Regions from separate parts of the Glaciecola sp. MF2-115 genome, predicted to be linked through region 2. Evidence: predicted binding sites of a transcription regulator. Region 2 holds the regulator's gene; each other region holds the start of a gene.
What was found. Region 2 encodes sigma-54, which starts transcription at its own class of promoters, with help from an activator protein. Its sites were predicted from a motif close to GTTGGCACGNNNNTNGNNT; they were not measured.

Region 1: a site for sigma-54 is predicted at 4,245-4,263, ahead of ACKLNX_RS12345 (LiaF domain-containing protein). Genes of this name have one in related genera too.
Region 3: a site for sigma-54 is predicted at 2,582-2,600, ahead of ACKLNX_RS05855 (BON domain-containing protein). Genes of this name have one in related genera too.

The regions. Positions count from the first base shown of each region.
Region 1 covers NZ_JBLBVM010000054.1:75,357-86,444, reverse strand. Annotated here, with positions in the region: partial or broken gene ACKLNX_RS12365 (RHS repeat-associated core domain-containing protein) at 43-432, shown strand; gene ACKLNX_RS12360 (diguanylate cyclase) at 534-2,270, shown strand; gene ACKLNX_RS12355 (hypothetical protein) at 2,287-2,760, opposite strand; gene ACKLNX_RS12350 (TIGR02647 family protein) at 3,125-3,361, opposite strand; gene ACKLNX_RS12345 (LiaF domain-containing protein) at 3,533-4,189, opposite strand; gene ACKLNX_RS12340 (VOC family protein) at 4,453-4,830, opposite strand; gene ACKLNX_RS12335 (YaeQ family protein) at 5,124-5,666, shown strand; gene ACKLNX_RS12330 (1-acyl-sn-glycerol-3-phosphate acyltransferase) at 5,747-6,880, shown strand; gene uvrD (DNA helicase II) at 6,884-9,055, opposite strand; gene ACKLNX_RS12320 (manganese efflux pump MntP family protein) at 9,283-9,846, shown strand; gene ACKLNX_RS12315 (Hsp70 family protein) at 9,984-11,088, shown strand, end outside.
Region 2 covers NZ_JBLBVM010000053.1:39,604-50,691, reverse strand. Annotated here, with positions in the region: gene mlaE (lipid asymmetry maintenance ABC transporter permease subunit MlaE) at 1-238, opposite strand, end outside; gene mlaF (phospholipid ABC transporter ATP-binding protein MlaF) at 238-1,053, opposite strand; gene ACKLNX_RS11185 (calcium/sodium antiporter) at 1,498-2,454, shown strand; gene ACKLNX_RS11180 (KpsF/GutQ family sugar-phosphate isomerase) at 2,547-3,521, shown strand; gene kdsC (3-deoxy-manno-octulosonate-8-phosphatase KdsC) at 3,521-4,075, shown strand; gene lptC (LPS export ABC transporter periplasmic protein LptC) at 4,072-4,635, shown strand; gene lptA (lipopolysaccharide transport periplasmic protein LptA) at 4,604-5,164, shown strand; gene lptB (LPS export ABC transporter ATP-binding protein) at 5,161-5,886, shown strand; gene ACKLNX_RS11155 (RNA polymerase factor sigma-54) at 5,944-7,422, shown strand; gene hpf (ribosome hibernation promoting factor) at 7,446-7,733, shown strand; gene ptsN (PTS IIA-like nitrogen regulatory protein PtsN) at 7,747-8,190, shown strand; gene rapZ (RNase adapter RapZ) at 8,260-9,153, shown strand; gene ACKLNX_RS11135 (HPr family phosphocarrier protein) at 9,150-9,422, shown strand; gene mgtE (magnesium transporter) at 9,451-10,809, shown strand; gene ACKLNX_RS11125 (YigZ family protein) at 10,867-11,088, opposite strand, start outside.
Region 3 covers NZ_JBLBVM010000044.1:85,480-96,567, forward strand. Annotated here, with positions in the region: gene ACKLNX_RS05850 (TonB-dependent receptor) at 1-1,767, opposite strand, end outside; gene ACKLNX_RS05855 (BON domain-containing protein) at 1,996-2,547, opposite strand; gene ACKLNX_RS05860 (methyltransferase family protein) at 2,777-3,238, shown strand; gene greB (transcription elongation factor GreB) at 3,247-3,726, opposite strand; gene ACKLNX_RS05870 (Tex family protein) at 3,971-6,301, shown strand; gene ACKLNX_RS05875 (YiiX/YebB-like N1pC/P60 family cysteine hydrolase) at 6,316-7,086, shown strand; gene ACKLNX_RS05880 (diguanylate cyclase domain-containing protein) at 7,103-8,728, opposite strand; gene ACKLNX_RS05885 (porin) at 8,747-10,006, opposite strand; gene ACKLNX_RS05890 (hypothetical protein) at 9,996-10,391, opposite strand; gene ACKLNX_RS05895 (putative metalloprotease CJM1_0395 family protein) at 10,605-11,088, opposite strand, start outside.

The sequences.
Region 1 (11,088 bases), on a different contig from region 2:
ATTTCAAAAAGAAAGTAATCTGGATCAAGTTTCGGATTATTTTATATGCAGGCACGATACTATGATCCAGTGATTGGGCGGTTTTACTCAAATGACCCGCTAGATGCTGCAACATTTATAAGAAAAGGAAATATTCAAGGGTTTAACCGTTACGCATATGCAAACAATAATCCATACAAATACACAGATCCAAATGGCGAAAATCCAGTTTGCCTTACACCTTGGACTGCGTTGGCATGCGCTGGAGCAGCTGCGGTAGGTTATGGCGTATATAAATTTACCGACAAAACGGAAGATTTGGGAAATTCAAAGTTGAAAGAAATGGAAGCTGACAGTCGTCGACAAGAAGCATATATTAATTGCGTAAAATCAGGAGGCCGTAACTGTGGTGATATTGGTCCATCAGAAAGAGAGCTGAGTGTAGTGGTCTAATCATCTACAAGGTTAAAGAAACAAATAGTTTAAGGAAGGGTGCTCTTTTTTCTTAATAGACATACCATACTTAAGCGCAAGTATTCAGCAAAAGGTAGAACATGAACAAAACCACCAAAGGTGTGTTTTTATTATTTTTAGTCTTCATACATTTCGGCTTTAGCTCGAATGTAGTCGCTACCGATGGCGCGAAAAATTCAGATACTGAATTTCTACAAAACCAACATAAGTTTGCAGGCACATTAGAATACCAAATTGGAGTGAGTAGCCATTTAGAGTTGCAGGATATCGAAGCCGAGGGACAGTGGCTAGTTTCAGATGATGGCTGGATCAGAGAGGTGTTTTTCGACTCAAGTTTTTGGCTTGGCGACCACCCAAAAGTTGCGTGGCTTAAGTATAAAGCGGCGTCTGAAAGTAGTGAGCATTGGTTCGAACTGGCGTCAAGCGGTGTTACTAGAGCTTCACTTTATTATACAGATCAGGACGGAACGCAACGTTCAATTAATACAGATGATCCAGAATATCTTAATGGTTACCGTTCTAGATTCCTTACATTTCTTTTAACCGAAAACATGTTGGAGCAAACCTTATACATTAGAGTTGAATCCTCTAGCAAGTTACATATTCAAGTAAATACCTACGACTACTTCGACTACCTGCAGATGTCCTCGATAATTAACTTTATTTACGCGATAGGATACGGCGTTGTCTTAATTATGGTGCTTTACAATTTAATATTAGGTTGGTATCTCAAGGACTCCATCTATTACTTATATTCCTTCGCCATTTTATCTGCATTGTATTATCAGTTTTTCGCTCATGGACATGCTCGAATTTTCTTTCATTTGAATTGGGACTCGGTTAACCAATCATTAAATATGGCATCATTAGTGGCAATTGCCGCAGCGATGTATTTTCTTTATCGCTACGCAAATTTTCGTTATTTCTTCCCAATGGTGGCAAAGTATTTTAGAGCACTGATTCTTTTTGTTGTCTTGGCAATAGTCACGATGCTCTTCATAAGCGCAAATGCGGCTTTAAACTTATTGTTATTGATATCGGGTCCGATACTGACTATTTCACTCGTTTTAACCTTGTGGGCTCGATATAAGGGAGTAAGAGAGGCTGGCTATTTTGCACTCGCTTGGCTTGGTTATATTTTAGGTGGCTCAATTTGGCTAAGTTATTGGTTGGGGATACTGCCATTAAATCACTACGTAGAGTTGCCTTTATTGGCTGGCGCTGTCTTAGAAAGCGTACTTCTGTCCCTAGCGCTTGGATATAGAATTCAGAACCTTAATGAACAAACGGAGTTACTCGAAGCGAGTAATAGCCATTATAAAAACTTAAGTCAGCTTGATCCGCTCACTAAATTATCCAATCGAAGAGCATTTGATAAGCAATTATCATATTACGAACAACTTGAAATCAGTTATGGCTTGCTTCTTGTCGATATCGATAACTTTAAGGAGTTTAACGATACTCACGGTCATGTAGAAGGCGATAACGTACTGGTAGTATTGAGTGATGTATTGCGTAACACTTTAAGGGAAAGTGATTTAGCCGCAAGGCTTGGCGGTGAAGAGTTTGGTCTACTCATCGCCTGTTCTTCTGTTGAGCAGTTAGTGGAAATTGCGGAGAGAGCTAGAGAATCTTTCAGCGCACACGAGTTTATTATTAATAATAAAAGCTATTATGTTTCAGTTAGTATTGGTGTGGGCATGCGAGATGCAAATGACAGTTCTATCGAATTCATTGAAAGAATAGACCGAGCGCTTTACTTAGCTAAAGAAAGAGGTCGAAATCGAGTTCAAGTATCGTCTATTAATACAGAATAGGCGATAGAGAGCTCGCTTAGTCACGCCAATTCTTATCATAATCGGTATTGCTTTTGGCAAAAATAACCATGTCTAGCCAAAACATACCGATGATTGTTTTGGCAAATTTCTTAGGGCAAAAGGCCTGTTTCAGCTCGTTGATTTTATCCTCATCGAACCCTTTTTTTAACAAGCTTTGCAAACACTCAGCATACAAACTGTTTAAGGGGAGTGCATCCATACTAGGACACCTGAGTACTAGGTGATCTTTGGATTTTTTGCCCGCGAAGGGCACAACAATTACGCTTTCTTTATCTAATTCTTCAAGTTTTTCGGCTGGGAAGTGGTAATGCAAAATCAGCTCAGTCTCAAAAACATATTGATGGCAATTAGGGCGGTGACCTAAGTAGATTCGAGCAGACGCAAATAACCCTCTGAACATACGATGAAGTAAATTCTGATTATTAATAATCTCGATATATATGTTCGCTACTGCTGCGTCTTCTGTCATTTTAACGACTACTGCTTATGATTAACTTATTTTATTATGTTTGTTAGGAAAAAACAGTGGTGCGTTTACTCATTTTTGTTTGTGAGATCAGATACTGTCATTGGCAATTTTACTACTACAGGATAAACAATATATTACTAAAAGTGTTGTATCGTGATGATACAGAGGCATTGAATTATATATTTAGATGAGGTTTCTTATGGGGAAATTACACCTTTTTTGAATAGATGCTTTCAGCTTCAGGGGAGTGCTACTTGGTCGGCATGACCTTCTTTACGACAAAGGTTTTTGCAAAGGCAATATAACTTGTAAAATGACGACGCTTTCTCAACTCATGTGAGTGTTAGTCAGCGCCGTATTCACACTACTTATGCGTCAACGCTGATTGAATGACTGCTGCATGTTCTGCCAGATCATGACCTAAGTCAGTTAGGTAACCGCCATCTGGTTGATCAACAATGCCTTTGCTATATAAGCGTTGTGCTGCTGATACTAAACTAGGATCCGCATCATGATGTATTTTCAGGCCTTGCATTAAACTTTTATTTGGGAATTTTAAGATAAGGTTTAATTCTTCTGTAAGCTCTTTATTGAATGGCATAGGCTTCTCTTCTTAGGTTGACGTTAGACGGTAAAGTCGTGGTTCATAAGTATGAGTTGTTAGCATATAGCCGAAATAAAATAATTACAAAGAATGATCATCTAAATTTGAATTTTAATGATCTAGATCCACCTCATACCGATTTAAGAGAGCCTTTATTTTGGCTTAAGTTTACATCTTAGGATTAGAATCAAACATCGCTTTCATTTTGTTTGCGAAGGCAACAAAGTTTTCTTTCATCGTCGTTTTAATCTTAACACTGAGTTCAGATAACAATACGACGCCTTCAATGGTGATAGTAGGGGCATGTTTTGATGCGACGGAAGGGGCTTTGTTTTTTGCACTACCTAAAATGCAAAAAGCTTTAGATACAACGTTTACGTTCTCTGGAACATAAATTTTATCGCTACCTAAAATACTAATGACCTGTACCTTCACGTTTGGGCCAGTAAATAGTGCATTGGTAAAGTCGAGAGTTGATCCCCCAAGTAAAGTAAATAATTTAATTTCTTTTGGTACCGTCCAAATGCCGCTACGGTCAGTTTCACCCAGAATGTTAACCATAGTTTCCTGTTCTTCAGCAGGCGTTTTGCTATAGTTAACTTGAAATTGTTGCTCTTTTTGCTGCTTCAATGTGTCGTCTGGGGCTGGACCTAAGTCTTCTATTTGGTCCATCATCTCTTGGTGTGATGAAGTTGCGATAACAGCATCAAGTCGTCGTTCAAATGCTGCATTAGAAATAATGCCATGGCTATAATTATGAATTAGAACGTCAATAACTTCTTCTTTAACTTGTTCTATGGGTCTATCTTCTAATTTAACAGTCATGGTTATATTCCTTTTTTATCACTTAGTCAGATGAAAGATTGATTATGCTACGATAAAGCAAAGCTCGTACCAGAAAAATATATTCAATAAAAACAATAATTTAATTAATTTTTATTTTTTCAAATTGGTCATTTTTGCTATTTTTTAGTGTTTTCGAATCGATTATTAATATTTTAGTCAATTGCATCAGCGCAAGTTAGCGCAAATAAAATCATTAGAGCGCCCCAAAAACGAGACGCTCTATATTTGGCACTTGAAGGTGACTATTTTTGGGAATGCAAACCAAACATGTTTCCCTCTGAATCGTTCGCAAGGGTAATAAAACCGTATTCACCGATAGACATTTTCGACCGCTGAATTTTACCACCCGCTTCTTCTACTCTGGATTCTTCCTGTGCACAATCGTCACAAGAGAAGTAAACCAAAGTGCTATTACCTCCGGCAGGAAAACCGTTCATATGCACTAAGGCGCCACTTGCACCATACTGTTCCATATCTGCTGGGAACGCACGCATCTTAACGCTGGCATCCGTTGGGTCGCCAATTGTCTCAAAACTGACTTTCAGCACAGACTCGTAGAATTTTTGGGCTCTTTCAATATCATTCACATAAATTTCAAACCAACCTACTGGATTACTCATAATCATTTTCCTTTTAATTGTAAGCCTAGGTAATGAAATGAGCTCATTTAGTTAGGCTTTAATTGATTAAGTGAAATGTAAGCCAATAGGCTTGAATGCCTTCACCCATTTATTAGCCTACTCCTTTTTAGCTTAAAAATTCCACACATTTTTAAGTGTAGCAATGTAATCTTCTAAAAATCATTTCATATGTAGTGTACAATCCGCCGATAAATAGCGAGTAAAAGCGGGTTGAATTTTGATTTTTAATAAATCAATGCAATCGCCAAACTGAACGGAAGAACTGAAAAGAAATGGCACTCAAACCCACTATATACAAATTTAATGTCACGCTAGCGGACCTAAACAATCATCATTATCCAAATCTTAGTTTGACGGTGGCGCAACACCCCTCTGAAACATTAGAGCGCATGTTGGTGAGAGTGATGGTATTTTGCCTTCACTCCTTCGATGATAATGAAGGCTTGCTGGCCTTTACTAAAGGTTTGAGTTCTGTTGAAGAGCCAGATTTGTGGCAAAAGACACTTGATGACCAACTGCTTAGTTGGATTGATGTAGGTGAGCCAAGTTTTGATAGAATGAAAAAGGCTTGCCGACTTTCTAAAAGTACATTTGTATATAGCTTTAACTCCAAATCTGATGTTTGGTGGAAGCAAAACAGAGAACAACTTGAAGCGCTTCCCATAAAATTTTTTGCGTTCGAATGGGAGCAAATCAAGTTGCTAGCGAAAGAGATTGAACGTAAATCAACATGGTCAATCACAATTAGTGATGAATCAATTTTTGTAACGACGGCGAGTGAGCAGTTTGAAGTCAACTGGATAGCTTTGAAATAACGCTTACTTACCGCAGAAGATAGAAATAGGGAGTACAACTCCTATATTCAAGAAACAAAAACAAAGGTTAGAATAAATTTATGACGTCTAAATTTGACGAAATCAGGCCATACAACAACGAAGATTTGCCTGATGTACTAGAAAAACTCGTAAACAATAAAGAGTTTATACAAACGCTGGTAGCCTTTCGTTTTGCGCGTTGGCCGAAAATCACCAAGCCCTTTATTGGCTTCGTGATCAAACGTATCGTCAGTAAAAAGATAAAAACGATCAACAGCCTGCGTGAATTTCAGCGATTGGTTGAACCTTACATGCATCGCATGATCAGCAAAACTACCAAAGGTTTGAATATTACTGGCCTTGAAACCCTCGATTTATCAAAACCTTGTTTGTTTGTGAGTAATCACAGAGACATCGCCCTTGATCCTGCTTTTGTTAATTGGGCATTGCATATCAATGGCCAGGACACGGTTAGGATTGCTGTTGGTGATAACTTACTTAGCAAGGATTGGGTTGCTGACGTCATTCGCTTAAACAAATGTTTTGTCGTGCAACGTTCGGTAGAAGGGCGCAGGGAAAAGTTAGCAGCAGCTAAACTGCTTAGTGAATACATTCATCACTCATTGACCAGTGAGAAACAACATATTTGGATCGCACAGCGAGAGGGAAGAGCAAAAGATGGAGTTGATGTGACTAACCCAGCCATCGTTTCAATGCTCGCAATGAATAAACCCAAGGGTGTGGATTTTGCAGACTATATTGCAGAACTAAGAATTGTACCTGTTTCACTTTCCTACGAATTCGACCCATGCGATGTAAGCAAGGCTAAAGAGCTATGCCAGAAAGAACAAGACGGTGCTTATGATAAGCCCGACAACGAAGATATGAAGAGTATTGTTAACGGTATTACCGGAAAGAAGGGCAGAGTGAATGTGCACTTTGGGAAACTAGTCGGCGATCAGTTTGCGAGTACGAAAGAAGTCGCTGCCTTCCTTGATAAAGAAATTCTGGCTGGTTATCAAACTTATGCTACTTCAGAAATCGCTCTTCAACGCTTAGGTGAAACAGTGTCTGCTAAGCTTAACACTGCGCCAGCTGCTGAACTTGAAAAGGCGAGAGTTTATCTCGATTCACGTTTGGAGATGCTTAATCCTCAAGAGCAAGAGAAGCTTTTGAGGATGTATGCAAACCCATTAATTCGACTTTCAAACTAAATCTTAAGCAATTTTAGTTAACTTGGCATACGCCAACATCAGTATTTTTGTGCCTACTGAATCGAAATTGACGTGGACTCTTGCGTGTTCACCCGAGCCTTCGTAATTTAACACAGTGCCTTCACCAAATTTCTTGTGCTCGACGCGCTCACCTAATTTAAAACCGCTATCTTGAAACGCAGCGTGTGAGGTGGCTGAGCTAAATCGGTTATGCACAGGCTGTTTGATAACCGTTCTCAGTCTAATTTCCTCAATGAAATCACCCGGTATCTCTCGAATAAATCGTGAAGGCGTGTGGTACTTATCTTGACCGTAAATGCGACGAGTTTCAGCGTAAGTAATGAGTAGCTTTTCCATGGCGCGTGTCATACCGACGTAACATAGGCGGCGCTCTTCTTCTAACTTGCCAGGTTCGTCGTTGCTCATTTGGCTAGGGAACATGCCTTCCTCAACGCCTGCAAGGGTAACAAATGGAAACTCCAAGCCTTTTGCAGTATGAATCGTCATCATTTGCACGGCATCTTGATTGGCGTCAGCTTGCGCATCACCAGCTTCTAGAGAAGCATGCGCTAAAAATGCAGAAAGAGGGCTCATTTCTTCGGCCTCATCTGGTGCTTCAAATTGCTTACAAGCAGTGACCAATTCTTCCAAGTTTTCTACTCTTGCTTTGGCTTTCTCACCTTTTTCTGCTTGATACATTGCATATAAGCCAGCATGTTTTATGACGTGATCGGCTTTCTTTTCAAGCGCTAAGTCTTTCACATCCTGGGTCATTTGTAGGATCATCTCTACAAATCCTTTTAATGCATTAGCGGCGCGGCCTGAAAGCATATTTTGCGCTAACATTTTACTGCTCGCTTGCCACATTGGAATATCATTTTCACGTGCAAACTGGCGGATGTTTGATAATGTTTTGTCGCCTAAGCCACGGGTCGGTGTATTCACAACACGTTCGAAAGCTGCGTCATCAATTGGCTGATTAATCAGACGCAAATAAGCAAGGGCATCCTTGATTTCTTGACGTTCGAAGAAGCGCAAACCACCATAAATGCGATAAGCTAAACCTTCGTGCAAAAGGGCTTCTTCCAGTACACGTGATTGAGCATTGTTGCGATACAAAATAGCGCAATCTGACAAGGCCGCACCTTGCTCATAATGGGTTTTTATTTGTGAAATGATAAAGCGCGCTTCGTCTAAATCATTGAAGCCAGCGTAGAGCGCGATTTTCTCGCCTTCACCATCGTCGGTCCACAACTCCTTTCCTAAACGACCAGGATTGTGACCAATCACAGCATTCGCCGCATTCAATATATTAGAAGTGGAGCGGTAATTTTGTTCTAGCTTAATTGTATTGGCTGTAGGGTAGTCTTTCAAAAAGTGTGAGATGTTTTGAACATTCGCACCACGCCAGCCATATATGGATTGGTCATCATCGCCTACAATCATCATGTTATTGTTTTCACAAGACAGCAACTTTAACCATGCATATTGAATGTTGTTGGTGTCTTGGAATTCGTCTACCAGAACCGCGCGAAAGCGTTTTTGATAATGCTGTAATACCTGAGGATTATTAGCCCAAAGTTCGTGCGCGCGTAACAACAATTCTGCAAAATCGATGAGCCCAGAACGCTGACAAGTTTGTTCGTAGGCCGTATATATTTCTTTCATTTTTTGCTGCGTGTGATCACCATGCGTTTCGATATGTTTTGAACGCAGGCCTTCGTCTTTATTGCCGTTTATGTACCACTGAATTTGCTTAGGTGGCCAATGCTTTTCATCGAGATTCATCGACTTTAACAAACGCTTAATTAAACGGTATTGATCGTCAGAGTCGAGTATTTGGAAGTTTTCCGGCAAGCCTGCTTCTTCATAGTGAGCGCGCAATAAACGGTGGGCTAGGCCATGGAATGTACCAATCCACATACTATTTAGTGGCTGGCCCATCAATCGCTCGACACGCCCGCGCATTTCGCGCGCTGCTTTATTCGTAAACGTTACGGCTAGAATGCTGTATGGGGCAACTGACTCAACTTCCATTAACCAAGCAATACGATGCACCAATACTCGGGTTTTACCGCTGCCAGCACCGGCCAATATCAACATGTCTTGAGCGGGTGCGGCGACAGCTTCACGTTGCTTGTCGTTCAGGTCTTCGAGTAGTCGAGTTACGTCCATTAAAATTCTTTATTGTTTTGCATCAGATGGGCGAAGTATAACAATAAACCTGTGTGTTTATACAGCATAAACGAGTTTATTCGAGAATTTAAGTTTGGGATTCTTTAATTTCTTACTCTTATTAAGTTAAGATTATTAGTCGATGATATTTGAGATGATTATAGGTATCATTGGGCGTTTAGAAACTTACGTGACCTGTTGTGAAAAGTCTCTTATGAATGATGCACATGATTGAAGTAATTTTATTAGCGCTTGGCTTGAGCATGGATGTGTTCGCGGTTTCAATTGGTCTTGGTGTCGCTGCGAATGGAAGCGGGCAAATTTTAATTAATCAAAAGAAGCTACGCAGTGCTTTTATCATCGCGTTTTATTTTGGTGCTTTTCACGCATTTTTCCCGCTCTTGGGTTACTTAGGCGGAATCACACTATTTTCATGGTTTGAGAGCATCTCCCAATGGATAGGCTTTTTCATTCTGGTATTTTTGGGTCTTAAGTCAATTTATGATTCGTACCAAGGCAATGAAAATGAGCTTACAAGCTCACTTACGCATAGTGCTTTACTCATCCTTGCAATAGCGACCAGTATTGATGCCTTGGCGACGGGGTTTACTTTGGCTTTATTGACAGTACCGGCCTTAGTTGCATGCTTAATTATAGGTATGACAACCTTCTCTTTTACCCTGATTGGTCTTTACTTGGGCAGCTCAAGTAGTAAGAGACTCGCGCCGATATCAAATGTGTTAGGTGGGGTCATTCTCATTGTGATTGGGTTCAAGATTCTATTATTCTAAACGTTTAGCTAAAGCCGCAAATTTAAACTGCAAAGCAAAACGGCGCATATTGCAAATCAACTAGTGAATTGCGCGTCCTTTTACCTTACAATCGCGCTCCACTTTTTTTAATCATTTATCATTCGTTCGGGACTCAGATGGCAGCAATAGGCATAGATTACGGCACATCAAATTCAGAAGTTGTCTACTTTGATGGGACGCAACATCAATTTATCAAACTTGATCCTAATGTTGAGAATTCGAACAAGATCCGTTCATCTGTTTTCGTTTATTACAAAGATGAATTACCACGTCCTCCTGCGTCTGCGATTGAAGCGAAAGTGTCTCAAATTCAACGCGCTATTAACGAGCAAATAGATAAAGCAAAGCAAAGCTATTACGAAGCGAAAGACCCTAGAGAGCAACGGGTTTTTAGCGAAAAAATCGACGACTTGCGTGCCGAGTACCATAACAAACCTGCGCTGCAACGCCGAGCAATACAACTTCTTCTTAAGCACATGACAGTGCAAGATTTGTCTTTGCATCAACTTGTTGAAACCGGTGAGTTTGCCTTTGGCGAAGAGGGCTTTAAACGCTTCCTTAAAATGCCAGATAAAGGTCGCTTAATATATTCACCCAAAAACTTCTTAGGTGCGCATTTGGTAGATGGCCAGAAAAAGGCCTTCGTTGGGATGATCGCCAAGCAGTTAGCATATTTTCGCGAAAGTGCCGAGAAACAACTGAATAAAACCGTCGATACTGCGGTTATTGGTCGCCCTGTGAAATTTCATGGAACAAGAGGGGAAGAAGGGAATAGCCAAGCCATTGAGATTATGGCCGAAGCCGCAAAGGAAGCCGGCTTTTCCCGCGTTGAGTTTTTAGAAGAACCAATTGCAGCGGCCTATAAAATAGAACCAAATTTGAGTAAGCCAACCAATGTGCTAGTTGTGGATATTGGTGGCGGCACAACAGATATTTGCTGTATCCAGCTTTCGCCAGAAAAACGCGCTAATCTTAACCGTCAGCAAGATGTACTTTCTGTAACGGGCGCACGGATCGGCGGAATGGAATGTGACAAAAACCTGATAGTTAAGTCAATCGCACCGACCATGGGGCAGGGCTTAAAGATGCAGAATGGTCTGCCAGTGCCACCTTTGTATTTCTCAGATATGTGTGCGGTGGATGATATTCCTAAGCTTAACCGCTTCTTTTCTGACGATTATGGCTTAGACATCGCACAAACTATGTCGATTATAAAAGACC
Region 2 (11,088 bases):
CTCCATAGTTCACAAGTATCGTATAACCCTGAAGGGCCATTACCATTCCAATGAACAAACCGGAAACGACAATGATCAGCAGACTCTGCACACCCACGATATAAATTTGATGGATGATCAATGGGATATTCTTAAGTCTTGGGACAGCAAACAGGCTCCCCCACAACATCAATGAAGCGTTGCCTACTGCGCTGAGCTTAGCAAGCGTTCCAGCCCCTAAATTAATAAGCCAATTCACTATTTAGACCCCGCAGTACTTTTTTGCATAAAAGTTTCTTGCATAGTAGGCGCCGGAAAGTGAAATGGAACAGGTCCATCGGCATTACCTTTCAAAAACTGTTGCACGCGCTCTGACGTGGAGTTTCTAATTTCATCTGGCGTGCCTTCACCGATAATCTTTTTGTCCGCAAGTATATAGGCATAATCCGCAATGGTGAGTACTTCTGTTACATCATGCGTTACAACGATACTGGTAAGTCCTAAAGCTGCGTTTAGCTCTTTAATCAGTTTAACTAACACTCCCATAGAAATAGGATCTTGCCCGGCAAAAGGCTCGTCGTACATGATTAAATCAGGATCTAGCGCAATTGCTCTAGCAAGAGCCGCTCGTCTTGCCATACCACCAGATAGTTCGCTTGGCATTAAGTTTGCCGCACCACGCAGGCCGACAGCTTCTAGTTTCAACAAAACGATTGTTTCAATGATCTCTTCTGACAAACTAGTATGTTCTCTGATAGGAAATGCCACATTGTCGAACACTGAAATATTGGTAAACAATGCACCACTTTGAAACAACATACTCATTTTACGACGAACATCGTAAAGCCGCTTTCGAGTCATCTGATGAATATTCTCACCTTGAAATAGTACTTCGCCAGCATCTGGGTATAGCTGCCCGCCGATCAGCTTCAACAGAGTCGTTTTGCCAATGCCACTTGGTCCCATGACTGCAGTGATACCGCCTTTTTTCACCTGCATCGAAATACTGTCATAAATGACACGTCCACCTCGAGCGAAGTGCATTTTGTTGATATCAACTAAAATGTCTGACATTTGGTTTTTTACATTCCTATAAAATGGGTATTCGCGTTAACAACGCTTCCCTGAAAAATTTTCTGAAAGTGCCCCGAGTAATAAAGACGGTTCAGCGCCAATAAAAGTTCACTACATTACCAACTTTTAATGACTGTAAGCTGAACAAGACCCGAATAAATGAGATTTAATTTTGTTTTTTCTGTACTTTCTATACAGACTCAAACAAAACAAGCGCACTTTCTTGCGTATTATAACGTATATTAGCAGGTATGTTGTTATTCATTGAGCTTTTTCAAGCACTAAAAAGGCATAAATCTGTAACAAAAATTATAAATTAAGAATTGACTAGTGGCTGAATTCAATAAAAAAGTGGTTTTGACTAACATTTCATACTTTTTTAGTGTCAAAGCGCTTAGCTTTTTGCGACAATAACGAAACGATTCAGAAGAGATTTAATACTACGTGATTACACAAATCATTATATTTTTAATAGGTTTAGGCGTACTGAGTTGGAGTGCGGACAAATTTGTTTATGGTGCTTCTGCACTAGCCAAAAATTTTGGTGTCTCCCCTATGATGATAGGATTAACCATTGTTGCCATGGGCTCAAGTGCGCCAGAAATTGTTGTTTCAGCAACAGCATCATTTAATGGAAATCCGGATACGGCAGTTGGAAATGCCATTGGATCAAACATTACAAATATTGCATTGGTGCTAGGTCTTACCGCGCTTTTCAAACCTTTATTAGTCTCCTCAACAACGCTAAAACGCGAATTGCCTGTATTACTTATCGTCACGCTTATTGCCGTGTACTTCCTTTCTGATAATGTACTCAGTCAAATTGAAGGTGTCACGTTGATCACACTTTTTGTTCTGGTACTTGCTGTTATGGCATGGTTATCTTTTAGAGTAGATAAGAACGATCCTCTCATTGCCGAAACAGCAGACGAAATACCCAATAACGTACCAACTAAGAATGCAATTTTGTGGGTGATTGTCGGCCTTGTTATGCTGCCCCTAAGTGCCCATTTCTTAGTTGAAAGCGCCGTTTACATAGCAAGATTCTTTGGTGTCAGTGACCTTGTCATTGGATTGACCATTATTGCACTTGGCACAAGCCTACCTGAATTAGCAGCTAGCATTGCCGGAGTTCGCAAAGGTGAAGATGATCTCGCTTTAGGGAATATCATTGGCTCAAACATATTTAACATCTTGGCAGTTTTAGCTATGCCTGGACTCATTATTCCTGGCTTACTCGATGCTAATGCTTCAACTCGTGATTCATATGTAATGCTTGGACTTACTATCCTACTGTTTATCTTTTGCTTCAACTTGCGTGGAACGAGACAAATAAATAGATATGAAGGCGGTATTTTGGTGCTTGCGTTTTTAACGTATCAATACTGGTTATTTAAATAGTAATTGAACAATAAGTTCAGGGGCTATTCAGATAAGATAGTCTACTCTTGATATTACAAGAAACTCAATTAACAAAGGTGACGACTTTTAACATGGTAAAACGCATTAGCTTTTTAGGCACGGCAAAAAACGTCTTTCAAAATGAGATTGAAGCGCTACAAAAGCTTCAAGAAAGCTTGGATGATAGTTTCAATCGTGCTTGTGAATTAATGATGAATTGCACCGGTAAAGTTGTCGTTTGTGGTATGGGTAAATCTGGCCATATCGGAAATAAAATAGCAGCAACTCTTGCAAGTACAGGTACTCCTGCGTTTTTCATGCATCCTGGGGAGGCCAATCATGGTGACTTAGGCATGCTAACAAAAGGTGATGTGCTGATTGGAATTTCGAATTCTGGTGAAACACATGAGCTCACCGGGCTATTGCCGGTTGTGAAAAGACTTGGTGTACCGGTTATTTCCATAAGTAACAACGCTCAAAGTACTCTAGCGAAATTTTCCGATGTCGCGTTAAACATAAGCGTTGAAAAAGAAGCTTGCTCACTCGGTCTTGCCCCAACCACCAGCACAACAGCGACACTCGTGCTTGGAGATGCTCTTGCTGTTGCCCTGCTTGAAGCAAAGGGCTTTACAGCAGATGATTTCGCACTTTCTCATCCTGGCGGTTCATTGGGCAGAAAGTTATTACTGACCGTTGATGAAATAATGGCGGTGGATCATGAACTCCCATTAGTGCCAAGTTCAGCAACTGTCATGCAAGCATTATTAGAGATATCTGAAAAAGGGCTAGGTATGACTGGCGTTGTCGATAAGGTCGGTAATTTACTTGGCGTTTTTACCGATGGCGACTTGCGTAGAGCGCTAGATAAAAGAATAGACATCCATAAGGCATCAGTCGAAGATGTGATGACACCTAAAAGTGTTACTATGATCCAAGGAAAGTTAGCCGTAGACGCCTTGAATCTGATGCAAAAATACAAAATAAGTGCAATGTTCATCGTTGATGAAGAACAAAAACCCGTCGGTGCAATTAAAATGCATACTTTACTAAAAGCAGGAGTCGTCTAATGTCTAAAATAGAGACTCTGTATGAGCCAATTGACGCAGAACTATTTGAGCGTTTTAAGTACATAACAGTGTTAGTATGCGATGTTGACGGCGTATTCTCTGACGGCACGATATTACTCGGTAATCAAGGCGAAGAACTTAAAGCTTTTAATACTAAAGATGGTTATGGCATTAAGGCATTATCGAAAATAGGCGTGAAAGTAGCTGTCATTACTGGACGTCAATCGCAGATTGTCGAAGATCGTATGCAGGCTCTAAACGTCGAACATATTATGCAGAATAGAGAGGACAAACTTGTCGCGATTAACGAGTTAATTGCCCAACATGGATATTCCAAAGAAACAATAGCCAGTGTCGGTGATGACATGCCGGATATCGGGATGTTTAGTGCTAGCAGTGTCGGCATCGCTGTTGCGGATGCTCACCCGTTTGTGAAACAACAAGCCACATTTGTTACTTCTCTTCCTGGTGGTCGAGGCGCTGTGAGAGAAATATGCGATATAATTTTGCAAGCTAAAGGTAAATTGACAGATATACATGGTGCCAGTGTATGAATCGTCTCGCGATTAGTATCATTCTCATTTTCAGCGCAGCTTTCGCGCTTTATTTACCCACGTGGCTGGAAGATGAAAAGCAAGTTATCACTAGTGATAAAGATGCTGCATTGCTGCCTAATTACGAAGCGAAGAATTTACGCAGTAAGTTATACGACAAAGATGGCAATTTAACCCATCAAGTCAGCGCGGAAAAAATGGAGCATTACGATTTGCTTGGATTTGTGAACTTCACACAACCCGAGTACACCATTTACATGCAGAAAGATGGTTCCCGTTGGCAACTAAATGCTGATGAGGGCACCCTTTACGACAATAATCGCATTGAACTTGCTAGTGGCGTTTTAATACGGAACTTACAAGTTGAAGACTATATCCAAACAATATCTACTGAATTTATTGAGATAGATTTATTAAGCAAATTAATTGCTTCGGATCAGCCATTAGTTATCTCGGGTACAAATGTCACTATTAATGGCATTGGCTTCGAGGCTAACTTAGAAACACAAAAATATGAGTTAAAGAACCATGTTCAAACTGAATACTTACCTTCTCGCTAGTCTGCTAATAGTGACTAGTGCGACTACAATAAACGCACAAGAGATTGTCAAAAAAGATGATTTTGAGAAACCGACTATGCTCTCATCCGACACCAGTTATGGAGACGGAAAAGAAAAGGTAGCGGTACATGAAGGCAATGTCAAAATTACGCAAGGCACCTTAGAAATTAAGGCGGAGAAGTTGAAAGTATCCGCAGCACTTGGTAAAGATAAAGAAGTGTTTGAGGCTTTTGGCAATCCGGCAAGCTACACACAACAACTATCCGACGGCACTATGGTTGTGGCTAGAGCAAACCACATTAGATATGAAAAAGCGAATAAGATCATATCACTGAAAGGCAACGCCGAGCTTTATCAAAATGCCTTCAGCATAAAAACAGATTCAATCATTTATGATATTGAGAAAGAACAATGGCAAGCACAAAAGAATACCGACAGCCAACAACAAGTTGTGACGGTGTTTGATGGTGCTACCTTGAAGAAAACGAAAGAAGCGCTTGAAAAGAATAAAAAGGAAACCGATAAGTGAGTGCACTGGTTGCCAAAAACTTAGCTAAATCATACAAATCAAGACAAGTTGTAAGAGACGTAAGCTTAGAAGTTTCTAGAGGTCAGATCGTTGGTCTATTAGGTCCTAACGGTGCCGGTAAAACAACCACGTTTTATATGATCGTGGGTTTAGTGCCACTCGATAAAGGCGAGATTTGTATCGACCAACTCGATATGTCGATACAGCCCATGCATGAGCGCGCTCGTCACGGCATCGGGTATTTACCTCAAGAGGCATCTATTTTTCGTAAATTAACAGTTTATGAAAACTTAATGGCTATTCTACAAACTCGCAAAGAGCTCACAAAAGATCAACGTGAACAACAAGCTGACGATTTAATGGATGAGTTTAATGTCAACCATATTAGAAATAATTTAGGGATGAGTTTATCCGGTGGAGAGCGCCGCCGTGTTGAAATTGCGAGGGCTTTGGCAGCCAATCCAAAATTTATTTTGCTCGATGAACCCTTCGCCGGTGTTGACCCAATTTCTGTTAATGATATAAAGAAGATAATTCAGCAATTAAAAGAACGAAACATAGGTGTATTGATTACAGACCATAATGTAAGAGAAACTTTAGATGTGTGTGAAAAAGCTTATATTGTGAGTCACGGTGAACTGATTGCATCAGGAACTGCTGATGAGGTACTCAGTAACCAAAAAGTAAGAGACGTATATCTCGGCGACCAATTTGTACTATAGGTGTATCATGTTTAGTAATAGGGAAAATTTACCTCTAAAAAGCACTGAAGGAAATCGATGAAACCTTCATTGCAGTTAAAGTTTAGTCAACAACTAACAATGACGCCGCAACTTCAGCAGGCGATTAAATTACTACAACTATCTACTCTTGATTTACAACAAGAAATTCAAGAAGCGCTTGATTCTAATCCTTTATTAGAAATAGATGAATCAGATCGCAACGGTGAAAACTCTAATAATGACTCAGATACTCAAGGTGATCTTGATACGAATAATTTGAGCGCTGATAATTCAGATAATGTTGATAGCCACGATGCTCTCGAAAACAATCAAATACCCGACGACTTACCCATAGATAGCTCATGGGAAGACTACATGAGCTCATCTTCTGCACCAGCGAACATATCTAATGGTCCCGCTGACGATGATTATGTGTTTCAGGGCGAAACGACTGAGAACATTCAAGACCATCTTATTTGGCAAATGGAATTAACCCCCTTCTCAGAAATTGATCGTTCGATCGCAATAGCTATTATCGACTCTATTGATGAATCTGGTTACTTAACTGTTAGCTGCGAAGAAATATTAGATAGTTTACAAAACGAAGAGATCGAACTGGACGAAGTTGAATGTGTATTAAAGCGTATTCAAATGTTTGATCCAATTGGCGCTGGTTCTCGCAGCCCGCAAGAATGTTTAATGGTGCAATTGGCGCAATTCGATTCGAACACACCGTGGTTAGCTGAAGCAAGATTGTTACTTACAGAGCACTGTGATCTTCTGAGCAGCAAAGATTATCGAACATTAATGCGTAAAACGCGTTTGAAAGAAGATCAACTGCGTGAAGCAATGCGTTTGTTGCAAACTCTCAACCCTCGCCCAGGCAGCGCGATCCCCGTTAAAGATTCTGAATACGTCATTCCTGATGTAACGGTTGTGAAAAAAAATGGCCGTTGGACTGTGGAGTTAAACGACGACTCTTTACCGCCCTTAATTGTCAATAAAGAATACGAAGCGCTTAGTAAAAGCACAAAAAATTCGAACGATTCTCAATATATAAAGTCACATCTACAAGAAGCAAAATGGTTTATTAAAAGCTTAGAAAGCCGCAATGAAACTTTACTAAAAGTATCTCATTGTATTGTTCAGCAACAAATGGGATTTTTTGAGCATGGGCCTGAAATGATGCGTCCAATGGTCTTGAATGATGTTGCTGAAATGGTGGACATGCACGAATCAACTATTTCTCGAGTGACCACTCAGAAATATATGCATACACCTAGAGGGATTTTTGAGCTTAAGTACTTCTTCTCTAGTCATGTTTCAACCGAATCAGGCGGAGAGTGTTCATCGACAGCCATTCGAGCATTAATCAAAAAGCTTGTAGCTGCAGAAGTAGCGAGTAAACCACTTAGTGATAGCAAGATTGCGCAGTTGTTGGCCGATCAAGGTATTCAAGTTGCACGGCGAACCATTGCGAAATATCGAGAGTCTCTCTCGATTCCCCCGTCGAACCAACGAAAAAGTCTATTGTAGACTACATAAGAGGACGTAACATTATGCAAATAAATCTAACTGGTCACCACGTTGATATTACCGATTCACTCAGAGCATACGTCGACACCAAATTCGAAAAGTTAGAGCGACATTTCGACCATATAAGCAATGTCCATGTCGTATTGAATGTAGAAAAAATCAAGCAAAAAGCTGAGGCGACACTACACTTAAAAGGTGATGTGGTGCACGCTAATGCTGAACATAATGATATGTATGCCGCCATAGACGGATTAATTGACAAGTTAGATCGCCAAGTGATCAAACATAAGGAAAAATCAAAGCGACATTAGTCGTCAACGTATTATGATTATATCTGATATTATTTCACTGGATCGCACTGAATGTGCGGTTCAGTGCCAAAGCAAAAAAAGAATTTTTGAAGTCATTAGCGAAATTGCGGTCAAAGAAAATCCACAATTAGATATCGGCGACGTCTTGTCTAGCATGTTAGCTCGAGAAAAAATGGGAAGCACTGGTATCGGTAATGGTATAGCTATTCCACATGGTCGCATTGAGGGTATAAGTGATATTGTCGCCATTGTTGTAACGAGTGAAGAAGGGATTGAGTTTGATGCTATAGATGACAAACCCGTGGACATTTTTTTTGCTTTATTAGTCCCTAGCGAACAAACGCAAGAACATCTTCAAACGCTATCGTCCATTGCCCAAAAACTCAGTGAAAATAGTATTGTTAAAGCCATAAGAAGCGCAAAAAGCCGAGATGAAATCATATCCGCTTTAGCCTAAGAAAGCCGACAGCGCGGTTAAATGAAATACCGTTCAGTAACAGTCAACAGATTATAAGGTCCTATATACGTGAAGCTTTTGATTATCAGTGGTCGCTCAGGTTCAGGCAAGTCAATTGCACTCAGAGCTTTAGAAGATTTAGGCTACTATTGCGTTGATAATATTCCAGTCAATCTCCTCCCGACTCTTATCCACACATTAGCTGATGAAAGCGAAAACGTCGCTGTCAGTGTTGATGTGCGAAACATGCCAAAAATGGCACACGAACTCAGTGAGATAGTCGATTTCTTACCTAAAGTGTGGGACGTCACCATTCTTTATCTTGATGCAAGCGACGATGTCTTGATCAAACGTTACAGCGAAACAAGACGCTTACATCCGCTGTTTAAACTAAACAAATCACTCGCCGAATCGATTGAAGCAGAAAGAGAAATACTCGTTCCTGTATCTGAAAAAGCTGATTTGCATATCAACACCGATAATCTTTCACTTCACGAATTATCTGAGTTAATCCGCGAGCGCGTTCTAGGCAAGAAAAGTACAAACTTAGTAATTGTCTTTGAATCGTTTGGCTTTAAATATGGTATTCCAAAAGACGCAGACTACGTCTTCGATGCTCGCTTTCTACCAAACCCGCACTGGGAACCCGACTTAAAGCCGCTCACTGGCTTAGATGGCCCTGTGCAATTGTTTCTTGGTTCTCAACCACTAGTGACAAAATTCATTTGGCAGATTCAAAACTTGATTTCAACTTGGTTACCTCACCTTGAGCGTAACAACCGCAGCTATGTGACTGTTGCAATTGGTTGCACAGGTGGTCAGCATCGCTCAGTATTTGTTGCCGAATCGCTCACTAGTAGTTTTAGAGCGAGCCATGGCGACGTACAAATACGACACCGTGAATTGAAGCATATTAAACAGGAGAGCGCTGATTCAGATAAGGAAAATGAGTCAAAAGCATGATTATCGAAAAACAACTGACCATTGTTAATAAGTTGGGCTTGCACGCACGCGCGGCAACTCAGCTAGCAAAATTAGCCAATCAGTTTGAATCAAAGATCACTATCCACCAAGGCGAAAAAGAAGCATTTGCAAATAGTGTTTTAGCGCTTATGATGCTTGAAAGCAGTCAAGGCAAGCAAGTATTACTGCGTTGCGAAGGAAATGATGCAGAGAGCGCTATAGAAGCAATTGAAAACCTCATTGTTAATAAATTCAACGAAGACGAGTAAGTTTTTACAGCAATAAAATTAGGGTCTCATGGCTGAAACAGTTGAACTAAACAATATACAAAATCAGTTAACCTCGATAAGTGAATCACTTAACGACGGTACTTTTGTGCAAGTTCGAAAACTGTTACACGATTTACCCTCCAGTGATGTTGCCTTACTTTTAGAATCCAGCCCAAGCAAAACACGTAACGAACTTTGGCAGCTTATCGATGCTGACTTCCATGGTGACGTCTTAGAAGAGTTATCTGAAGATGTTCGAAACGGTATCATTTCCAAAATGGTGCCCTCAAGTGTTGTAGATGCACTTGAAGACATGGATACCGATGACTTAGCTGAAACGCTGAGCTCTTTACCAGACGCAGTCCTGCAAAGCATTCTGAAATCGATGGATGCACAAGACCGTTTACGCGCAGAAAAAGCCTTATCTTATGGTGAAGAGACCGCCGGTTTCATAATGAATACCGACACCATCACATTGCGACCGGATGTGACTATCGATGTTGTACTCCGATATTTGCGCCTAAAAGGCGAGCTACCTGAGAACACCGATACACTATATGTGGTGAATCGCCATGATAATTTAATCGGTACTGTGCCCGTTACAAAGCTTCTGACCTCACCTCCTGAAATGAGCGTGAACGAAATTATGAATGAAGAAGCCGAGACCATTCCAGTTGACATGAGTGACAGTGAAGTCGCTAGCATGTTTGAACGTTACGATTGGCTGTCCGCTCCTGTTATTGATAAAAACAAAACATTACTTGGCCGAATTACCATCGATGACGTCGTTGATATTATTCGTGAAGACGCTGAGCATTCCATGATGAGTATGGCGGGTTTGGACGATGAAGAAGATACCTTCGCGCCCGTTGGAAAAAGTACACAACGACGCTCTATTTGGCTAGGTGTTAACTTAGTTACAGCCTTAATGGCGGCAGCGGTGAGTGATCTATTTGAGGCGACACTGAGTCAGCTTGCAGTATTAGCAATACTGAATACCATAGTGCCAAGCATGGGTGGTGTTGCCGGCAACCAAACGCTCACTCTTGTCATTCGTGGTATGGCCTTGGGTCATGTCAGCGCAAGTAACTCAGTATGGTTAGTGAAAAAAGAACTCGCTATCGGCTTCTTAAACGGTGTCATTTGGGCTTCACTTATCGCTTCAGTGATCGCACTTTGGAAGCAAGACTTTATGTTAGGTGTCGTGATTGCTTTTGCGATGATGGTCAATATGATTGCGGCAGGCTTGGCAGGTGCAACGCTCCCCATTATCATGAAAAAGCTAAAAATCGATCCGGCCTTGGCTGGCAGTGTCATACTAACCACAATCACAGACGTCGTGGGCATATTTGCGTTTTTAGGTACGGCAACGCTTTTCTTAATTTAAGATAAAGTTGCCAGAGGCATGTTCTTTACTGTTTTTTCTGATTACTTTTCTTTCTGTTTACTTTTCTGGCTCTTTGTTTTCAATATCAGGACGAGAAACCCTAATATTATTCGAACTCAGATCTATTAAGGCTTGATGTAATTCATCAGCATCACTGGTCGCCACAGCAAAGCGTTGTATAACATTTGACTGATAAGTTGACTGAATATTTTCGACATCATGCGCTTCCAACAATCTCGATATCGCCCCTTGAAAGGTGTAATCATATTCAATCTCAAA
Region 3 (11,088 bases), on a different contig from region 2:
CCAAGTACTTTCCCACTCAACGCCGCGCGAAGTTTGTGCAACAACTAAGTTAGTCGTATTGAATCCGCCTTCAGCAGTGGTGCTTACTTGGTACGGCAAATCATCAAATTCAGTATTGAACAAGGCAATGCTCATGCTGAAATTGTTTGTCACCATACCTTTCAAACCAACTTCATAGTTTATAGCAGTGATATTTTCAGACGCTACAAAGCAAGTGATGTCACCGAATAGGCAGTATGGACGAGCAGGGAACTGGCCTGATTGATAGCCATTTTGAATGCTTCCGTAAACGTTAAGACCATTTTCAAGCGTGTAGTTGGCAGATAAATCGAAAGAGACTTCACTCCAGCTATCCTCCGCAAAAACAGGGCCGATGCCCACATCAGCTGATGCTTCTTTCTTATCTTTTGAATAACGTAAACCACCTGAAACGCGCAAGTCGTCATTCACTTCATAGCCAAGGTTTGCAAAAATTGCTTGGCTAGTCGTTTTTTGATCTAGGTCTAGTAGATTTGGACCGGCATTAAATGCAGAGCCCTCAGATTGTAAATTACTACCTTCTTCGCTAAACCAGTAAACGCCGGAAACAAAATCAACCTCACCAACGTAACCGTTCAGTTGAAACTCAATAGATGTTTGATCGGCATCGCCACGTTCTGGGAATTGGTCCAAAAAGAAATTAGTACCATCGTCATCAAGTCCGGCTTTGTACTCAGAGCTTCTTTTGCTCACAATCGCTCTTGATGAAAGCGTATCAGACCAATTCCAATCAGCCGTTAAAGAAATCCCAGACGCTTGATTGCTTACTGTTGTTACTTCTTTAGCACCTGAAGCACTATCATACGGGTCTTGTGTAGTATCAGAGTTACGCAAAGGGCCCGAAGGAAGCGGCGCACCAAATCGCATACCCGTGTAATAAGCACCTGTAGGTACTTCATCGATTAGCGTTTGATATGGACGTAAACCGCCTTCACCATCATTGTGATCAGCCGTTAGCACCAAACTAAAATCATCATTTGTTGCATATCTTACTGACAAACGACCATAAAACTCTTGAGTTTCACCCACATCGTATTCGGCATCAGGGACATTAATAAACTCACCTAAGCCATCACGAGCGTTAAAGCCTGCGTTCAAATTAAACGAAAGGGCTGGACTAAGCTCTCTATTTAGGAACAAATCCGCCTTCTTGCGACCGCGCGTACCCAATTCAACGCCAATTGTAGTAACAGCTACTTCATCAGGTTGCTTAGTGATGATGTTAATAGCACCACCAATTGAGTTACGCCCATAAAGAGTACCTTGTGGGCCTCGCAACACTTCGATTCGCTCAATGTTATTCAGGTTCCAGTTTTGACCAACTTGACGTCCCAAATAAACACCATCCACATATACGCTGACGCCTGGATCGGTCGTAATCAAGTGGTCTTGTAAACCAATACCACGAATGAAAGGGTTAGCTGATGATGTATGGCCTGCAGAAAAGCCTGTCACGTTTAAATTTGGTACAAATTTACCTACGTCAGTCAGGTCTGTGATCCCTTGCGCAGCTAAAGCATCACCGTTGAATGCACTCATAGCAATCGGTACTTCATAAATGACTTGTGCACGTTTAGTTGCGGTAACAGTAATACTCTCTATGTAGCTTTCTTCTTCCGTTTGTTCCTGTGCAACAACTTGACCCGATACTGCCAAAGCGATCGCAGAACTCAGCAAACTAAGCTTTATGCTCTTGAAAGGTTTTTTCTGGATATGGTTTTTAGACATCTTGATTTTTCCCTAATTGCGCTCACTAAATGAGCTGTGACAATTTAAATTCTTTAACGGGCGCAATTATATACTGAGAAGTAATAGAAGGTGTTATTTTAAGGGTGTTTTTTTGTGACGAATGAACAAAAAAAAGCTGAAGCCCTTTCGAGCTTCAGCGAAATTTTACTCAACGAGTGTTGAGATTAGTGGGTGACAGGGAAAGCTCACCCGAGGGATGCAGTGAAACTATTCACTATCGGCTTCAATTTCCAAGTTATCGGTTACTGATGCCACGTCGTTGGTATTTTCCGCAATCGCGACAATTAGGTCACGCTCAGCATCAGAGTCGACTTTACCGTTCAATGTCACTTTACGGTCATCTACATCTACGTCAATATCTAAACCAGATACTTCAGACTCGAAAATCAAACGACTAGTGATGACAGTGTTGATTTTAGCATCAGTGAAGTTGGACGCCTGTTCTGACTCTTGTTTCATATCAGGGTTAAACACCGTCAGGTTGTTCTGTACGTCTTTTACACCTTCTATGCTCACGACCAATTCTTCAGCTAGCTCTTTCTCAATTTCGTTATCTACTTTACCCGTTAAGGTAATAGTACCCATTTTTACATCGGTATTGATATCAAACGAATTCAGATTGCCATTAAAAAGTAGTGTTGCTTCTGCTTTACCGTCAATCCAAGCATCCATCGCTTCTTTTTCCCAGCTATTTGTAGCTGCCATTGCCGGTAGACTTAAACCTGTTACTAATGCCAATGAAATCAATGTGCGTTTCATAACTTTCTCCTTTGTTTAAAGTTCACCTCCACTGATGCTAATCACATGCCAACTATTAAAATATTGATTATTATGCAAAAATTATAAGCTGCTTATTGTGGCTATGAAAAATATACAGCTTACATTGTATTTTTTTCTCTATACTGCAATAAGGAGCTTGACCTTAGACCTAACTTTAAGCATTAACATCGTGTTCTAGATAAAAATTAATCTTTTAAAGGAACAAAGAATGAAGGGCCTTGAACTCCGAATACCACCAGCTGCTGTTGCTGTTTTGCTTGTATTGGCAATGTGGGGAATCAATCAAGTCACCCCTAGCATCGCTATTTCGTGGCCGATACGAATAGCGGTGGCAGTGCTAATGCTAGTTGTCTCAATATCGATATTATTGTTGAGTATTAGGGAATTCAGTAAGGCTAAAACAACGCTCACACCATTAGAGCCTAAACGCGCGAGTGCTTTGCTTCAATCTGGTGTTTTTGCCTTTACTCGCAATCCAATTTACTTGGCCCTATTGATCTGCTTAATTGCATTTGCGGTGATACTGGCAAACGCTTTTGCCCTGCTAGGCGCAGTGCTATTCTATTTCTATCTAACCCAGTTTCAAATAAAGCCAGAGGAGCGGGCGCTCAAAGAGTGTTTTGGAGAGGAATATTTAGCATATCTAAAACGTGTGCGTCGTTGGCTGTGAAGCGAATCTCAACTTTGCTGATACTCAATTGAATTCACGTACCATTCCGCGGTGCCTTTTGGTGTTTTTACCGTAAATACGTCATCGACTTCTTTTTTCAACAAGGCTCTCGCCATAGGTGAATCAATAGAAATATAGTCTTTTACGTCACCATAAATTTCTTCAGGGCCTACTATTCTGAAGCGCTTCTTTTCACCGGCATCGTTTTCAATTTCAACCCAAGCCCCAAAAAATACCTTACCCGCTTGTTCAGGACGGAAGTCAACAATCGTGAGTTCCGGAAGCAGTTTACGTAAAAATCTGACTCTCCTATCAATCTGGCGTAAAACACGCTTGTTAAAAGTGTAATCAGCATTTTCTGAGCGATCGCCTAAACTAGCCGCCCAAGTGACTATTTTCGTTATTTCTGGCCGTTTCTCATACCATAAATAATCATGCTCGTTTTTAAGCTTAGTGTAACCTTCACGTGTGATAAGTTTAGTTTTCAAATAGTTATCCGAAGTAAGTGACGTTCAACATCTATTCCGACATATTAATGCATAAAGTACTTTAACCGCTATCACTGAATGCTATAATCGATGTTATAAACATTGCGCCAAGTTATTATTTTTGTATCTTATGAAATATAAATAATACTGTGCAGAGCCTTTATAAAGAAAGCCCTTATTTAGAGAGCACTTATGCAAAGCGCCCTATTCAATCAAATCTTCTATTTCAATTATTGAGTTGTTAATGATCATCGAGAAAATTGCTTCCGAGTTAAACGCATCACCAAAACAAATTCAAGCCGCGGTGGCTTTATTAGACGAAGGTTCAACCGTACCTTTTATTGCTCGTTACCGTAAAGAAGCCACTCAAGGCTTAGACGATACGCAACTACGAAACCTAGAACAACGTTTAGGTTATTTACGTGAATTAGAAGCACGTCGAAACGTTATTCTGAAATCAATAGAAGAACAAGGCAAGTTAGAAGATGGCTTAAAAGCAAAATTGCTAGCTGCCGACAACAAAACAACGCTTGAAGATCTGTACTTACCATTCAAACCGCGTCGACGCACTAAAGGTCAGATAGCCATTGAAGCCGGTTTAGAACCTCTTGCTAATGAACTCTATAACAATGCCAATGCCCAACCAGAGGCCTTAGCCGAACAGTATATTAATGTTGAGCATAAAATTACAGATGCAAAAGCAGCTTTAGATGGTGCGAAGTTTATTCTGATGGAACGCTTCGCTGAGAACGCAGATTTATTGCAGAGTATTCGCCAATACCTTACGCGCAACGCCCATGTGAAAAGTGTTGTCAGCCCAGGAAAAGAAACCGAAGGCCAAAAATATAAAGACTATTTTGATTACACTGAAAAGTATTCAAAGATCCCCTCACACCGTGCTTTAGCAATGTTCAGAGGTCGTAATGAGGGCATACTGCAAATTAATATCGATGCCGACCCACAACAGGAAGAAGGTGCTCGACGCTCGCATGGCGAAGAGATTATCGAACAGTTTCTGAATATCCGTTTAAGTGACTCACCGCGCGATCAATGGCTACGCTCAGTGGTGCAATGGACTTGGAAAGTCAAAATATTACTGCATATGGAAACCGAGCTATTTGGTACTTTGCGTGAGCAAGCGGAAGCAGAGGCCATCAAAGTATTCGCGAAAAATTTGAATGACCTTCTAATGGCTGCGCCTGCTGGTCCGAAAGTGACTATGGGCTTAGATCCCGGTATTAGAACTGGCGTTAAATTAGCGATTGTTGATGCAACAGGTAAAGTCATTCACACCACCACCTTCTTCCCACATGCGCCTCAAAACCAATGGGATAAGTCAAAACGTACTTTAGCCATGTTATGTAAACAGCATAAAGTGGATTTGATCAGCATCGGCAATGGTACGGGCTCGCGTGAAACCGACAAGCTCGTTGGTGAAATGATGAAAGACGAGCCAGAATTAAAGGTCCAACGCATTGTTATCAGTGAAGCTGGAGCATCTGTTTATTCCGCGTCAGAACTGGCTTCAAACGAATTACCGGGTATGGACGTATCTTTGCGCGGCGCGGTGTCGATTGCACGACGTTTGCAAGACCCGCTTGCTGAACTAGTCAAAATTGAACCCAAAGCGATTGGTGTTGGTCAATATCAACATGACGTTAGTCAGAGTCAGTTAGGTAAGTCCTTGGAAACGGTCATTGAAGATTGTGTAAATGCCGTCGGTGTTGATTTAAATACTGCGAGCCCGGCTTTGTTATCACATGTATCAGGTTTGAACAAAACACTAGCCAATAACATCGTTATGTTCCGCGATGCGCACGGTGCTTTTGAAGATCGCAAAGCCCTGAAAAAGGTCGAACGCTTAGGGCCAAAAGCATACGAGCAGGCGGCAGGTTTCTTAAGAGTGATGAATGGCAAGAATGCCCTCGATGCTTCAGCTGTTCACCCAGAAGCTTATCCGGTAGTTGATATTATTGCTTCAAAGGCCAATGTCGCTGTTAACGATATGTTGGGTAATACAGAGCTATTAAAACAATTGAATCCAGAAGAGTTCGTCACTGAAGAATTCGGCTTGCCAACGCTAAAAGACATTCTAAAAGAATTAGATAAGCCCGGACGCGATCCTCGCCCTGAATTTAAAACAGCTAGTTTTAAAGAAGGTGTCGAAACCATGAAAGACCTGAAAGAAGGTATGATTTTGGAAGGCGTCGTAAGTAATGTTGCCAACTTCGGTGCGTTCGTCGATATAGGCGTTCACCAAGATGGATTAGTGCACATTTCTTCGATGACAAACACTTTCATTAGCGATCCTCGCGAGGTAGTGAAAACTGGCGACGTAGTTAAAGTGAAAGTGATGGAAGTGGACGTGGCACGCAAACGTATTTCGCTAACCATGCGCATGGATGACACGCCAGCACCAGCCAAAAGTGCACAAAAAGGGAAACCTGAGCACTCTCATAAAGCAAAAGGCCAAAACAACGCAGCGAGAAATCAAAAGCCTGCTGCAAAACAAAGTTTTGGTAACGCGGCGATGGGTAATGCCTTCGCAGATGCGTTTAACAAAGCGAAGAAGTAATTATGGGCGCGGTGATGTCTTACATAGGCGATAGTTTAGCTAGATTTCTATCTAAGCCCACCGCGGACTACAAAACGTTTTCAGCCTTAAGCAAAGAAGAGTTACAAGCAAATCTTCAGCCCGGTGATTTATTGCTAGTGGAAGGCAACAGCCGTATAAGTTCCGCTATAAAATACCTAACTCAATCTACATGGTCACATGTGTGCATTTTCATTGGTGAAAGAGACGGTTTGCAACCCATATTAGAAGCCGATTTAGTAGAAGGCGTCATCACTGTTCCACTCGACAAATATGACGGATTCAACTTACGCATTTGTCGCGCAGTTAATCTGAGTAACGAAGATAAAGAAAAATTATTGAGTTATGTGATTGAGAGGCTTGGGCATCAATACGATACTAAAAACATATTTGATTTAATGCGATATATGCTGCCTACACCGCCGATACCACAGCGTTTTAGACGCAGGATGTTGGCATTTGGTAGTGGCGACCCGACCAAAGCTATTTGTTCCACCTTAGTTGCACAGGCCTTTCACTCTATTCGTTACCCGATATTGCCATTGACGATAGATGAATATGAAAGTGACGAATTGGAAGAACAGGGCGTTACTGTAAAGCGTCGAAAGCACCCTGTTAATCAAGACGAACTCATGCTCGCTAGACGCCACTTTAGTCACTTCACACCAAGAGATTTCGACTTATCACCCTACTTTGAGGTTATTAAGCCAACCGTAACGGCTGGTTTCAACTACAAAGATATTCAATGGTCTGATGAAGAGCAGTAGCGAAGAAAATCTTGTACTAGTAACTCACTATAGAATAGCGTTTCGCTTTTTGTTTTTTGGTGATGTACATAAGCTCATCAGCTCGCGTGATCAGATGCTCAATATCGGCTTGTTTGTCGGAAGCCAACAGAACCACACCAACGCTTGCACCAACCTGCACTGATAGAGAGCTATCAATGACTACTTCTGTAGAAATAGCTTCTATTAATTGTTCTACTTGATTTTTGATCTTCATTGAATCTTCAAGCGCTTCGTGATCTGAAATCTCGGAAAGCTTAAAGCTAACACCCAACAAAAACTCATCGCCTCCCCATCGAATATTAACCGCATTTGGATCGCTGGCTGAGGTCATGATCCGTTGGCTAACTTGCGTCAAGACCACATCTCCCACATCATGTCCATAAGTGTCATTGACCGGCTTGAACTTATCTAAATCCACCATCATCAATGCGAATACTTGTTTTGTGTCACCAGGAAGATTCTGCTCTTCCAACTGTAAGGCAAGTTTATGATTTAAGTGCTCAAGACCCGCTCGGCGACTTAACAATCCTGTGAGTGAATCGTGGTCCGCTTCATAACGCGCTTTTTCTTCACGTTTTTTACGGTGGGTTATGTCATAAATGATGACTTCAACGAGATTTTCAGATTCCTCTCTCGCTTCTGCTCGGGAATCCTCAATGCGAGAGAATAGGCAGTGTAAAAAGCGCTTTTCGTTTCCAATATTGATGTCTATATCAATGTCAGTTTGTGATACGCCATTGTCGGCCAGTAATAATTTTATTTGGTCTTTCACTATCCCTGGGGTAGCAAACAATTGCGCAAAGTCTTTACCACTCACATCCACTTCAAATAACTGATGGAATGCGGGGTTAGCTATTGTAATGTGGCCTTGAGGTGACAACAAACCGATACCCGCTGTTGCTTGCTCAAAAAGGAGCCTGAATCTTTTTTGCAGCTCTTCAGTGCTCTCTCGAAGTTCCCGTTCGGACAAAAACTGCTCTTTCAGGGCTTCAATCAACATATTAGTTTTACTTGAAAGAGAGGAAATCTCATTTCTATTTTTATAGCCTATATCAATCGGTTTAATGTGCTCCGGAGCACTTGTATCGATTTCCTGCACGGCGATAGATAACTGCCTTATTGGCTTCGTCAGCTTGACTCGTACGTAAAAGCCAACAACCGCAGCAATAAAAAAGCTTAGCCCTATCAACAAATACGCATTCTGCCTGCTAGCGCTGGAAGCCGCGGACTTTATAAAATCGACGTTAGGCACAACTTCAAGTCGACCAATGATTTCATCAGGTATAAAAGGATTAAACAAAGTGGTATTAATTGACGACATTTCACTGCTGGGTGTGCCAGATGAAATTACAGAACCATCAGAGCTCATACGAATCGTGGCCGACATGATCAGGTCGTTATTGGCGAGACCATCAACCACTTCTCTGCCTAGCTCAATGTCGTCCAAGTACACTGCAATAGCGCTAGTAGTTTGAGCATTGTCTGACAGTTGTTGTACTAATTGTTGATTCTGAGATGTTACTTTTTGAAGCTGATAGTTATAATTGAACGCAGCAAAAACAAGAGAGATTGCCAGTGACAATCCCCCAATTACAAGACTCATTTGCAGCGATAGCTTCATAGACAATATTCCAACTATTTAAAAAGTAGTCGTCAATGCAATACTGGCTACATTATAGTTTTCTTTCTCGGTAGGTGTCAGTGGCGTCATTTCAGAAAATAATCCACCGCCTAAACCGTCAATCTGAAAATGGTCTAATTGCATCTTAAACGACCACGCATCAGCAAAATCCCACTTCATACCAACAGATACGGATTTTTGCTTAATAGCTAGGGAGCGCACATTTTCATTTCCCTCCGCCGTAAAGAAAGCTAATTCTTGAAACAGTGGAGCGGGTAGAACCGACTGCGCGAAGTCATAATCAAGTATTTCAGGCTCGTCGGTACGATTAAAAAAGGCAAAGGTGATATAAGGCGTGAACTCATCAATGCGGTAGCTTGCACTGACATATCCAGAACGACCACCTAAAGATAGTTTCCAGTCACTGTCATAATTAGACAGTTCTGCAATGAGTTCTACATCACCTAGAGTATATTGCCCACCCAACGAGGCATAGGTAACTTTGCGACCATCTGGAATCAGATTATATTGAACTTCTCGCACAAACGGAGCGAATATTGGGGGTAAAACTTGATCCAATACCTTTAGCTCACCAATACCCTCAAATTCGGTATTATCTAGCGTTGCGCTAATCAAAGCGGCGTGAACTCGCCAATCCGTTGATTGCAGCTCCACGTTGAATACAGTGATATCGGTATAATCGATATCGACCACTCCGTTACGAAGTTCAGATTGGCCATATGACAATGCTACTTTAACCGCGCCGAAATCGACATCTTGAATATAACTTGCTTGCACGCCATCCATATTTCCAATAGAGCCTGCCGAAGAGTACATTTCGATAGGCGGTCGCATCCAAGTTAGCAAGTGTCCGACGTAACGATAATCCGTAAAAAGAAAACTATTAGTACTGAAGCGACCAATTTTAGCAGACCAATTTCGATTCATTTGGTACCGTAAAAATGCAAGCTCCAAATCGTTATCGAAAGAATGATCGCCGCGATCTTGCAAAATGACTTGGCCGACCGCATCAAGATTATCAGTTAATCTTACGTTTGCCTGTAAGCCTAAAATAGAATCGGGAGCAAATGAGAATCCGTCCCTGCCTTTATTAATAAGGGAGCTTCGAAATTTATAAGTATCACCACTTGAATGCGTTAAGCCCAAGGTAGTGAAGCCACTAAACTCAACTTCTTGCGCTACAATCTCTTTATTGGCAACGAGAGTGCCAGTTGCAAGTAGTAGGAGAAGGCATAATTGGGTTCTATTAAAATTCATAGACAATTTTCATCCCCTTTTGCACATTAGTCGCATCAATATATGCGAGTGCGCTAGTATCATTTTCAATTATAGAAATAAGCTCATTGAGCGATTCTGCTTTATGTGGAGGTGTTGCTCGACCGGAAAAGAGGAGCCTTGACCAATAAGCGTTAATTTTGCGTTCGCTTTGGCCCACTAATAATTCGTAAAATTTCTCGCGATGATTGCTGGGAGAATCCAAGTCGACCGGCTTCACAACCTCGCCATTTGGAAATTTATTAAAACGTCCCATGTAAATATCAATGAGTTGTTTTTTAGAAAGTGACTCCGTTGTACTCTTGATATTAACGACGACGACCAACGATTCACCACTTTGTGAAAATGAAGGCGCAACAAAACCCACTGCGAGTGCGAGTATACACAGCAGTGTTTTGACCCGTTTAGGCCAATTTAAGCTTAGTTTTAGATCGTTAATAGGTCCTCCCAAACTAAAAATGTAAATATGTTTATCAGCGGTGGAGTATAGAATACGTCATAAAATAACGCGAAATTTTCTAAATGATGATCGTTGAGGTTTTCAATAATAGAATAAAACTGGAATTATCATCAAGCTCGTTTATACAGTAAAATTTATGCTATTTCGAGAGAGTGTTGATACATCCGTATAAAAATCGCTAACTATCGCTGCAGTCCGTTTTGTTTGTTCACTCAAGACAGAATCAAACTCTAGTGTTTTGGTTTCACTAGTCCTCTGTGTATTGCTAGTGCTACTTGGCTCAAAGCTTTGTTGTTTACTTGTATTGTTTATCTCAGCGCCCTGTTCTTTCGCTAACTCGCCACGCGCTTTTTGCTCTTTTTGAGTCGCTTCGCTGGCAACTTTATAGTCTTGTGGAGAGGGTTCTGCAGGTGCAAGCGCAGCGGCTTTCACTTGTTGCATTTTGCGGATTGTTTCGGTGGGTGTTTTTTCATTTGCAATATCAATAGAGACTTCACCACCTACAGCATAACGCTTGCCGTCGGGGCCAGTTTCATATTCGTAGACAGGCGCACCGGCATATTGGCCGCCCGTCGCAGCATGAGCTTGTTCATGCAATCGAACT